Regions from separate parts of the Arthrobacter sp. FW306-2-2C-D06B genome, predicted to be linked through region 1. Evidence: riboswitches for the same ligand, from Rfam matches in the RefSeq annotation. Region 1 holds a riboswitch; the other holds the start of a gene.
The links. Region 1 has a riboswitch for thiamine pyrophosphate ahead of thiO (glycine oxidase ThiO). Riboswitches for the same ligand answer to the same signal wherever they lie in the genome.
Positions count from the first base shown of each region.

Region 1 (5,006 bases):
CGGTGTGGGTGCTTACTTCGTGTGTGCTTGCTGTGGTCATGGTTCAGCCTCCCTGTACTGCGGTAACGATTTCGAGTTCGTCGCCCTCTGCGAGCGCGGTGGCAGCCCACTGGCTGCGTGGCACCACTTCGGAATTGCGCGCGACGGCGACGCCGATCTTGCGTCCGTCGGCCGCCTGGCCGCTGGGGTCCACAACACGTCCGGTGATGTGGCTGACGAGGGTGGTGACAGACGCGTCGTCGCTCAGCGTGTGGTCTGCACCGTTCAATTTGATGTTCATGCGTGGTCCTTCGGAAGGGGATTTGAGGTACCGGCCGATGGGCCGTCTGTTGAGGCCCGTGCCGCCGAAAGCTGGCGGGAGAAGCGGTCCGGGCGGAACTTGTTCCAACGGGGATCCGCGGTGCCGTCCATGAGTCCGAGGCAGATCTTCGCCGCTGCCGGAGTGAGGAGCACGCCGTGGCGGAAGAAACCGCTGGCCACGATGAGGCCGGGCACAGTTCCTTCACGCCCTTCCACGCGGCCGAGCAGCGGTGCGTTGTCCGGAGTGCCCGGACGGGCACGAGCAGTCGCTTCCAGGAGTTCCAGTTCTGCGACAGCCGGAACCAGTACCTGGGCGTCGCGGAGCAATTGGTACACGCCGCCGGCCGACACCGGATTGGCCGATCCCCCGGACGCCGACAAGCCGCCTTCGCGCTGCGTCGCGCCGATCACCACGGTCCCGTCGTCGCGAGGGACGATATACACGGGCACTCCGCGCACCATTCCGCGAACCGTAGCGGTGACCAACGGTTGCAATTGCTCCGGGACGCGCAAACGCAGTATGTCGCCATACACCGGACGCAACGCGAGTGACAACCCATCCGGCAGGCCGTCCAAGCGGGCGGCATTCAGCCCGTTGGCAACCACCGTTTCCGTGGCGAGCACGTTGATGCCCGAGTCCATCACAGCCCCCACGACGCGCCCGTCCTCCCACAGGAGGCCCGCCGCAGTTTCCTGGACCGCAAAACCGTCCTCGGCGCCCGGAATCCAGCTCGAATCGCCGGGCTGGTGGTCTGCCAGCGCGCCCAGGATCGCGGCTGAAAGCCGGCGCGGATCCACTTGGTGGTCGCCAGGAATGTCGTAGGCACAGGAAATCTGCGGGCTCAGCAACGGCTCACGCTCCCGCGCCTCGCGCAACGGCACGGATTCCACCACGAGGCCGTTGGCCAGCTGGACGTCCCGGAGATCGGCGAGCGCCCGGCGGTCCGCGGCGTCCGCACCGACGGCGAGGGTCGGCGTCGTGCGGTAACCCGTGCTGAGTCCGGCCCTTGAGCCGGTCACATTGCGTTCGAAGTCCGGCCACAACGCCGACGATTCGAGCATGAGCTCCAGGAGGTCCTCTTCCTGGTAGTGCAGTTCACTGACGGGTGCCAACATGCCCGCCGCCGCGAACGTAGCGCCGCTGGCCGGTGCGGGATCGATGAGGACAACCGAACGGCCGGACCTGCGGGCTTCCCACGCGATGCCGAGGCCAATGACACCGCCCCCGATCACCGCGACATCCGCGCGCAGCGGTTCGTGCTGGGTGTTTACTTCGTCCATGGAGTCCTTCCCTACGCCGGTACTAGCCGGATCAGGTCAAGCGGTCGGCGCTGAAGCCCTCTCAGCCGCGCGGCGATTGTGACTGCCGCCGCGGCTCCCGCGGTACCAGCCCAGTTTAGAGGAACTACTCTGTTTCCATGACCCAGCACGATGTCCACACCACCGCCCGCCTTTACCTGTGCACCGACGCCCGCAAGCAACAAGGTGATTTTGAGCAGTTTGTCGATGCCGCATTCGAGGGCGGCGTGGACATCATCCAGCTGCGTGACAAGACGATTGAAGCGGCAGAAGAACTCGAACTCCTGGCGATCCTGCAATCCGTGGCACACCGTCACGGCCGTCTCTGGGCAGTCAACGACCGGGCGGACGTAGCTTCCCTCTCGGGCGCACCTGTTTTCCATATCGGCCAAAAGGACATTCCGCTGCGCTCGGCCCGGAAGCTGCTCCACGACCCCACCATCATCGGCCTCTCCACGCACACGCCGGAGCAGATTGACGCCGCCATCGCCGCATCGCCTGGCCGCAGCGGCCTGGACTACTTCTGCGTCGGGCCGGTGTGGGCCACCCCCACGAAGCCGGGGCGCTCCGCCGTCGGGCTCGATCTGGTGAAGTACGCTGCCAACGCGGTGAAGCAGGCAGACGAAGAGACCGTCGGGGGCGTCGTGCTCCCTTGGTTTGCGATCGGCGGGATCGATCTCGGCAACGTGGAAGAGGTCGTGCAGGCCGGCGCGAGCCGCATCGTGGTGGTTCGCGCCATCACTGAGGCGGAGGATCCGACGGCGGCAGCCCGGGCACTCCTGGATGCCTTGGACGCAGCGGCGGCCTAGCGAGACTCCGGAAGATTTTGGAGTTACCCTGACTTTCGTGTCACATCAGCGGTTAGCCCCGAATGTCAGTGAAACGTCGAACCAGCTCGCGGAAGCGCTGGCGGCGCTTCGGACTGAACTCGAGCTGCCCGCAGGTTATCCCGCTGAAGCGCTGCGGGACGCCGAAGCCGCGGTTTCCGGACACACCCTGCCGGCGCAGGACTTCACGGACGTTCCGTTCATCACGATCGACCCGGCTTCTTCCACGGATCTCGACCAGGCCCTCTTCATTGACAGGTCCGGCGATGGTTACAGGGTTCTCTACGCCATCTCGGATGTGCCTTCCTTTGTGCCCCCGGGAGGCGCTCTCGACGCCGAGACCCGCCGCCGCGGGCAAACGTACTACGCCCCGGACGGCCGCATCCCGCTGCACCCCGAGATCATCAGCGAGCATGCCGGGAGCTTGCTGGCCGGCCAGACGTGCGGCGCGTTCGTGTGGGACTTCGAACTCGATGCCGAGGCGGAGTTCCGCACCGTCTCCGTGCGCCGGGCAAGCGTACGAAGCCGCGCCAAGCTCAACTACAAGGGCGTGCAGCGGGAGATTGATTCCGGAACGGCTGATCCCGTCCTGCAGTTGCTGAAGGAAGTCGGGCTCAAGCGGGTGGAACTCGAACGCCGCCGCGGCGGGGCAAGCCTGAACATGCCTGAGCAGGAAATCGTCCAACTGCCCGACGGCGAGGGGTACAGGATCGTCGCCGCTCCCTCGCTGCCGGTGGAGGACTGGAACGCCCAGATCTCGCTCATGACGGGGATGGCTGCCGCCCAGTTGATGCTCGACGGCAAAGTGGGGATTTTGCGCACCATGCCGGCCCCCGACGAGCGCTCGCTGCTCCATTTCAAACGGCAAACGGGGGCACTCGGGAAACCCTGGACCGAGGGGACCAGCTATGGAGAGTACCTCCGGACCCTCGACGCAAAGGACCCCCGGCAACTCGCCATCCTCCATTCAGCGGGGCTGCTTTTCCGTGGTGCCGGCTATACGCCTTTCGACGGCGAGGTGCCGGGCAGCGTCATGCAGTCAGCCATCGGGGCACCGTATGCCCACACCACCGCGCCGTTGCGCCGGCTTGTCGATCGTTTCGTGCTGGTCATCTGCGAAGCATTGAGCAATGGAACTGAGATCCCTGCATGGGCCCGGCGTGCTTTGCCGAGCCTGCCCGAGATCATGGCGTCATCCGACCAGCTTGCCGCCAAAATGGAGCGCCTGGCCTTGGACACGGTGGAGGCAGCCCTCCTGGTGAACCACATCGGACAGGAATTCGACGCCGTAGTGATTTCCGGATCGAAACCCGCCAAGAACAACGGAAACGGCAACGGGAACAGCGCCAACGGCAACGGCAACAACGGCAACGGCAATGGGAACGGAGCCCCGCACGGCCCTTACGGCATCGTCCAGATCGCCGAGCCGGCGGTCACCGCTCGCTGCGACGGCGAAATGGAGTCCGGCACGAAAGTCCGGGTGAAACTGCTTGACGCGGATATTGCCACCCGCCAAATCACCTTCGAACTGATCCCGTAGCACACTCCATTCGCGGGCCCGGGACCGGGATCCGGGGATTATCGCCCCCAGACGCTAGACTGGGTGAGTAGTAATGGATGCCCGGTCGTTGATTCAGTTAATTTTTTGACATCAACAAGCCCGCCCCTACGCGATCTTGAGATACACCAGCTGGTCCCCAGTGCCAGTATTTAGATAGCCCGCGATCGGCTTCCACTGGATTTGCTTGCGCCCATCCGTGCTCCGGAACGGCCCTGCCACAACCGTTGAGCACGCAGCGCAGCCCAAATGAATAAGGAAAACTCCACTGTGAGTGAATTGCACACCCATGAAGTTCTGACAGACGGAACCGAAACGATCGAACCCGAGGAAACCATTTCCTCGGACGAAACACCCCACGAGATCGCAGAAAAGACCTTCGCCGACTACAACGTCCGCGCCGACATCGTCGAATCCCTCGCCGACGCCGGAATCACCCACCCGTTTCCCATCCAGTCCATGACGCTCCCGGTCGCCCTAGGCGGTCACGACATCATCGGCCAGGCCAAGACCGGTACCGGAAAGACTCTCGGCTTCGGCATTCCGGCGCTGCAGCGCGTTGTCGGACCGGACGACGCCGGGCACGACAAGCTCGCTGTCCCGGGTGCACCCCAGGCCCTCGTGATTGTGCCTACCCGCGAACTCGCCGTTCAGGTGGCCAACGACCTCCAGACGGCGTCCCGGAAGCGCAACGCCCGCATCGCCACCATCTATGGCGGCCGCGCTTACGAGCCCCAGATCGAAGCCTTGCAAAAGGGCGTCGAAGTTGTTGTCGGCACGCCCGGCCGTCTGATCGACCTGTACAAGCAGAAGCACCTGAACCTCAAGAACGTTCGCATGGTGATTCTCGACGAAGCAGACGAGATGCTTGACCTCGGCTTCCTTCCGGACGTCGAGACCCTGATTGCCGGCACACCCGCCGTCCGCCAGACCCTGCTCTTCTCGGCCACCATGCCTGGCCCGGTCATCGCCATGGCGCGCCGTTACATGACGCAGCCCACGCACATCCGTGCCGCCGACCC
Region 1 is NZ_CP084560.1:3,249,735-3,254,740, forward strand. It holds gene LFT47_RS15115 (thiazole synthase) at 1-40, opposite strand, end outside; gene thiS (sulfur carrier protein ThiS) at 44-280, opposite strand; gene thiO (glycine oxidase ThiO) at 277-1,581, opposite strand; TPP riboswitch at 1,573-1,692, opposite strand; gene thiE (thiamine phosphate synthase) at 1,719-2,408, shown strand; gene LFT47_RS15135 (RNB domain-containing ribonuclease) at 2,446-3,966, shown strand; gene LFT47_RS15140 (DEAD/DEAH box helicase) at 4,255-5,006, shown strand, end outside.

Region 2 (5,006 bases), 460 kb from region 1:
GTGGTTACTTGATACCGGTGATCTTGATCTTGGTGAGTTCTTGACGGTGACCCTGGCGCTTCTTGTAGCCGGTCTTGTTCTTGAACTTCTGGATGACGATCTTCGGACCACGGAGGTCTTCGAGGATCTCAGCCGTAACCTTGACCTTGGCCAGATCCGCAGCAGCGGAGGTGACCTTGTCACCGTCCACCAGGAGCAGTGCGGGCAGCTCAAGGGTGCTGCCGGCTCCGCCGGGGACGCGGTTCAGGGTTACGTAGTCTCCAACGGAAACCTTTTCTTGGCGGCCGCCTGCGCGGACAATCGCGTACACCACTTGGGCACTCACTTCTCTCGACGTTTATTACTAAATTTGCGTGCGGAACCCCGATCCGAAAACGGGCCTGGTTCACGCTGTGCCTCAACGCCGTGGACTCCGGTACGGAATCCATGAGTCATCCCTCGAATAGTTCCAAATGAAAGGTAAGTTCCAAATGAACGGTTTCTAGGGGCATAACCCAAGTGTTGGCGTAAGCACCGAAGATCTAGATTACGCTAGTTTCGCCTTCGGCTGCAAATGAGGCCAGGTCCGGAGGCTGCCACGTGATGGCTGCCACAGACTGGCTATGTCGCCATCCGGTACCGTGCCCGTCCACCTTACCCTGCCGGCCGGGAAAAGCTCGGATCCTCGCGACGACACGCTGCAGCGCCCGCGAAATGCGCCTTGCTCCGCTGCCTCGCTCCGCTGTCTCCGTCCCGGAAAACGGGCTCAGGCATGCAATCTTGGAGCATCGAAGAACGCCGTTTCATAACGGCAGGATTGGGCAAACGCCTCCATCATCGCGGTGCGCTCCGCTGGCGACGCGGCCTGTGCGGCGGCATCCGTGATGTCGATCGCCTTGCGGGTGGCCTCTGCGAACGCTTCGTCCGCGTAGGTGCGCAGCCAGTCTGCGTAAGGGTGCTCGTCCGACGCTCCGGCCCGAATGTAGCCAAGGTGGAGCTGGTGTCCCACCTCGGCGTACAACCAGTAGCAGGGAAGCACGGCAGCCAGCAGCACGGCGTAGCTTCCCGACGCCGACGCCGCCAGCAAGTGGTCCACGTAGGCCTTGGTGACCGGTCCTAGCTCTCCGCTTACCTGGCGTCCATTGAGCCAATTCCGGTGCAGCTCGGACTCGACCTCAAGGCACATCTGCGAGCCGCGGGCCCAGAACAGCTGTTCGGTTTCACTCGGGGCGAGGGCGCTTGCCCGTGCCAGGACCCTCGAATAGCCGTTGAGATAGATGGCATCCTGCGACAGGTAATAGCTGAACTGCGCTTCGCTGAGGCCACCGGTTTGCAAGTGCTGGATGAAGTCCAAGCCATAAATGGCCGCAAGTTCCGTTTGGGCGGCGTCCCACATCCGGACGGCGAAATCCCCCGGTTGAAGGTCCTGCTGGAGCGCATGGAAATGATGGATCGGCCCGTTGCCCTTCCCGACTTCCAGCACCTCGGACTGGGTCAGCGCTTCCTGAAGCCAGGGCTTGACTACGCGCAGGGCGGACTCCCAATCGCCGAGCCGCGCCTTGGCCGTCGCCATCGCCGAGGAGAGGGAACATCCCGTGCCATGGCTGTTGCGGGTCTCCACGCGTTGGCCGGCGAATTCCACCACGTCCTGGCTCAGTACTCCCCCGGTGTTGACCAAGGCATCGGGGCAGCCCGCTCCCTGCAGATGGCCACCCTTCACCAGGACGGTGTTTCCACAGGCAGCGGCCAAGCGTTTGCCTTGCTCCAACGCCGTGGCCCAGTCAGTGGCTTCAGGTTCGCCGAGCAGCATGGCCAATTCAGGAAGGTTGGGGGTCACCAAATCGGCGAGGGGCAGAAGTTCCCGCAGCGCGGTTTCAGCGGACTCCGCGAGGAGCCGGTCGCCACTGGTCGCGATCATCACCGGATCCAGCACGACGACGGCGGGGCGCGCCTCGCCGAGCCAGCGACGGACTTCGTGGATGACGGCCGCGTCCCCGAGCATGCCGATTTTGACGGCATCGACGGTGATGTCGTCGCTAATGGCATCCAATTGCTGGCGCAGGAATTCCACAGGAGGCACATGGACGGCAGTGACGCCCTGCGTGTTTTGTACCGTGAGCGCCGTAATCACGGCCATGCCATAGCCTCCGTTGGCCGCAATGCTCTTGAGGTCCGCCTGGATCCCGGCGCCACCCGAAGGATCCGAGCCGGCAATGCTGAGGACCCTCGGGATGGCCCGCTGGATAGCCTTGAGCGGGTAGACGGCTGATTGCGCTGAAACAGTCATGCAAGACATCCCTTCGCCGGTGCTAACCGGACAGGTTCAACGGGTCTGGTCTCAGCCGGCTTGGTGCGCGGCACCCCGTGTCAGTCCCCTAGCTTAACCCGGATCACAGCTCACCCGCTGAAATCGCCCTTTGCAACCGCGCGGAGCGGTCGTCCGGTGAATTGGCAGGCAACGCCGAAGCCCCGGCGGTTTCCACAGGAGCGGAAACGGCCGGGGCTTCGGGCAGGATACTGCGTTTAGAGTTCGGACTTGGGCACGCCGACACCGAGGATGATCGGTTCCGCTGCCGCCGTCGACTTGGCTGGAGCAGCGTCCGTCGCCTTGGCCTCGTGCGCGGCCCCACCGGAGGCGGCCGCGGCAACCTCGTGGTGCTCCACGTTGGTGGCGTTGGCGGCACCCTGGGCCCGGCTGGCGCTGCGGTTGCGACGGCCTCGGCGTCCACGCGAACCCGCTTCCGGGGATTCTCCGCTTGCAACGGCCGCGGGGGTCCCGGCGGGCACTTCCTCGGCCTCAGGTGCCGTCGTCGCAGTGTCGGGCGCTTCTCCGAGGCCCGCGAATGCCTGTGCCAACAGGTCCAGGCTCATGGCAGGGGCACCACTCGCTGGCTCCTCTTCGTGGTGGACGAAGGGCAACGCAACTTCCTCGCCGCCGAATCGCAGGACAGGCTTCGAACGTTCCTCGCTACTCGACGCAGCGGCAGGAGCCTGGGCCGGGGCCGCGGGGGCCTGGACCGGGGTTGCTTCCGCTACGTGCCCGTCGGCGAGCAATTCCGCCGCGTGGTGGAGCTCGTCGTCGTGCAGGTGGGCTGCGTGGGCTGCCGCCGCGATGGTGGCAAGGGCTGCGCGGGTGGCTGCCTGGCGGTTCGGATCGGTGGATTCCACGGTGTGGACCGGCACAGGTGGGGTGCTCGGGAGTTCGGTAGTCCCCGGACCCGTGCCCCTGCCGCGGCGACGCTTGCGCTGTTCAGGCCGGACGGTCGGCTGTGACTCCGTGCGTGGGTGGTGGTGTTCGGCGGCCACCACGTTGGCCCGACGGTGTTCCACAGGCTCGTCGTGCGTGACGATTCCGCGACCGGCGCAGGTTTCGCACTGCTCGCCGAAGACCTCCAGCAGGCCGGTGCCCATGCGCTTGCGCGTCATCTGGACCAATCCAAGGGACGTCACCTCGGCGACCTGGTGCTTGGTGCGGTCCCGGCCGAGGCATTCGACCAAGCGGCGCAACACGAGATCGCGGTTGGATTCCAGGACCATGTCGATGAAGTCGATGACGATGATTCCGCCGATGTCGCGCAAGCGCAGCTGGCGGACCACTTCCTCGGCAGCCTCAAGGTTGTTCTTGGTGACGGTTTCCTCGAGGTTGCCACCGCTGCCGGTGAACTTCCCGGTGTTGACGTCAACAACCGTCATGGCCTCGGTGCGGTCGATCACGAGCGAACCGCCGGAGGGCAGGAAGACCTTGCGCTCCAGTGCCTTGTGGATCTGTTCGTCCACGCGCCATGCCGAGAAGATGTCCTGATCCGAGGTCCACTTTTCGAGGCGTCCCACCAGGTCCGGCGCCACGTAGGTGACGTAGGCTTCGATGGTGTCCCAGGCTTCGTCGCCGGAGACGATGAGCTTGGAGAAGTCCTCGTTGAAGACGTCTCGGACCACCTTGATGGTCAGGTCCGGTTCGCCGTACAGCAGTTCCGGTGCCAGGATCTTGGTGGACGTGGACTGGCTTTCGATGCCTTCCCACTGGGCCCGCAGGCGGTTGATGTCGTGCGTCAGCTCTTCCTCGGAAGCTCCCTCGGCGGCGGTGCGGACAATGACGCCCGCGTTCTCCGGGAGGCGGTCCTTGAGGATCTTCTTCAGGCGGTTGCGCTCGACGTCGGGCAGCTTGCGGGAGATGCCGGTCATTGACCCGCCCGGTACGTACACAAGGTAGCGGCCTGGGAGCGAAATCTGGCTCGTCAGGCGTGCGCCCTTGTGACCCACGGGGTCCTTGGTGACCTGGACCAACACGGAATCGCCTGATTTCAGGGCGTTTTCGATGCGGCGCGGTTTCCCTTCCAAGGTGACTGCATCCCAGTTGACTTCACCGGCGTACAGCACGGCGTTGCGGCCGCGTCCAATGTCGACGAACGCGGCTTCCATCGACGGCAGCACATTCTGGACCTTGCCCAGGTAGACGTTGCCGATCAGGGAATCCTGCTGTGTCTTGGACACGAAGTGCTCTGCGAGCACGCCGTCTTCCAGGACACCGATCTGGATCCTGTCGTCGCGCTGCCGAACGATCATCTGGCGGTCGACGGACTCACGGCGGGCCAGGAATTCGGCCTCGGTGATGACCTGTCGGCGGCGGCCGGTCTCGCGGGACTCGCGGCGGCGCTGCTTCTTGGCTTCAAGGCGAGTGGAGCCCTTGACGCTCGTGACGCGGTCGGAGCTGCTGGTGGACTCAACGTGTGCGCGGGGGGCGCGGACACGGGTGACAGTGTTGGGGGGATCGTCGTCTCCGCCACCAGTCAACTCCAGGTCCTGATCGCCACGACGACGGCGCCGACGACGGCGGGAGGTTACGCCTTCTTCGAGGACTTCCTCGGCACCGGCTTCTGTCTCGTCCTCGGATTCCGCGGCCGTTTCGTCTCCGGCGGCTTCATCGCGCTCGTTGCCCCTGCGTCCACGACGCCCACGGCTGCGACGGCGACGGCGGCTGCCGGCTTCGTCCAGTTCGTTGTCCTCGGAAACTTCTTCGGCGTCGGCCT
Region 2 is NZ_CP084560.1:2,792,564-2,797,569, forward strand. It holds gene rplU (50S ribosomal protein L21) at 5-313, opposite strand; gene thiD (bifunctional hydroxymethylpyrimidine kinase/phosphomethylpyrimidine kinase) at 746-2,266, opposite strand; TPP riboswitch at 2,258-2,354, opposite strand; gene LFT47_RS13020 (Rne/Rng family ribonuclease) at 2,503-5,006, opposite strand, start outside.
Region 2: another riboswitch for thiamine pyrophosphate. It lies ahead of thiD (bifunctional hydroxymethylpyrimidine kinase/phosphomethylpyrimidine kinase); the one in region 1 lies ahead of thiO (glycine oxidase ThiO).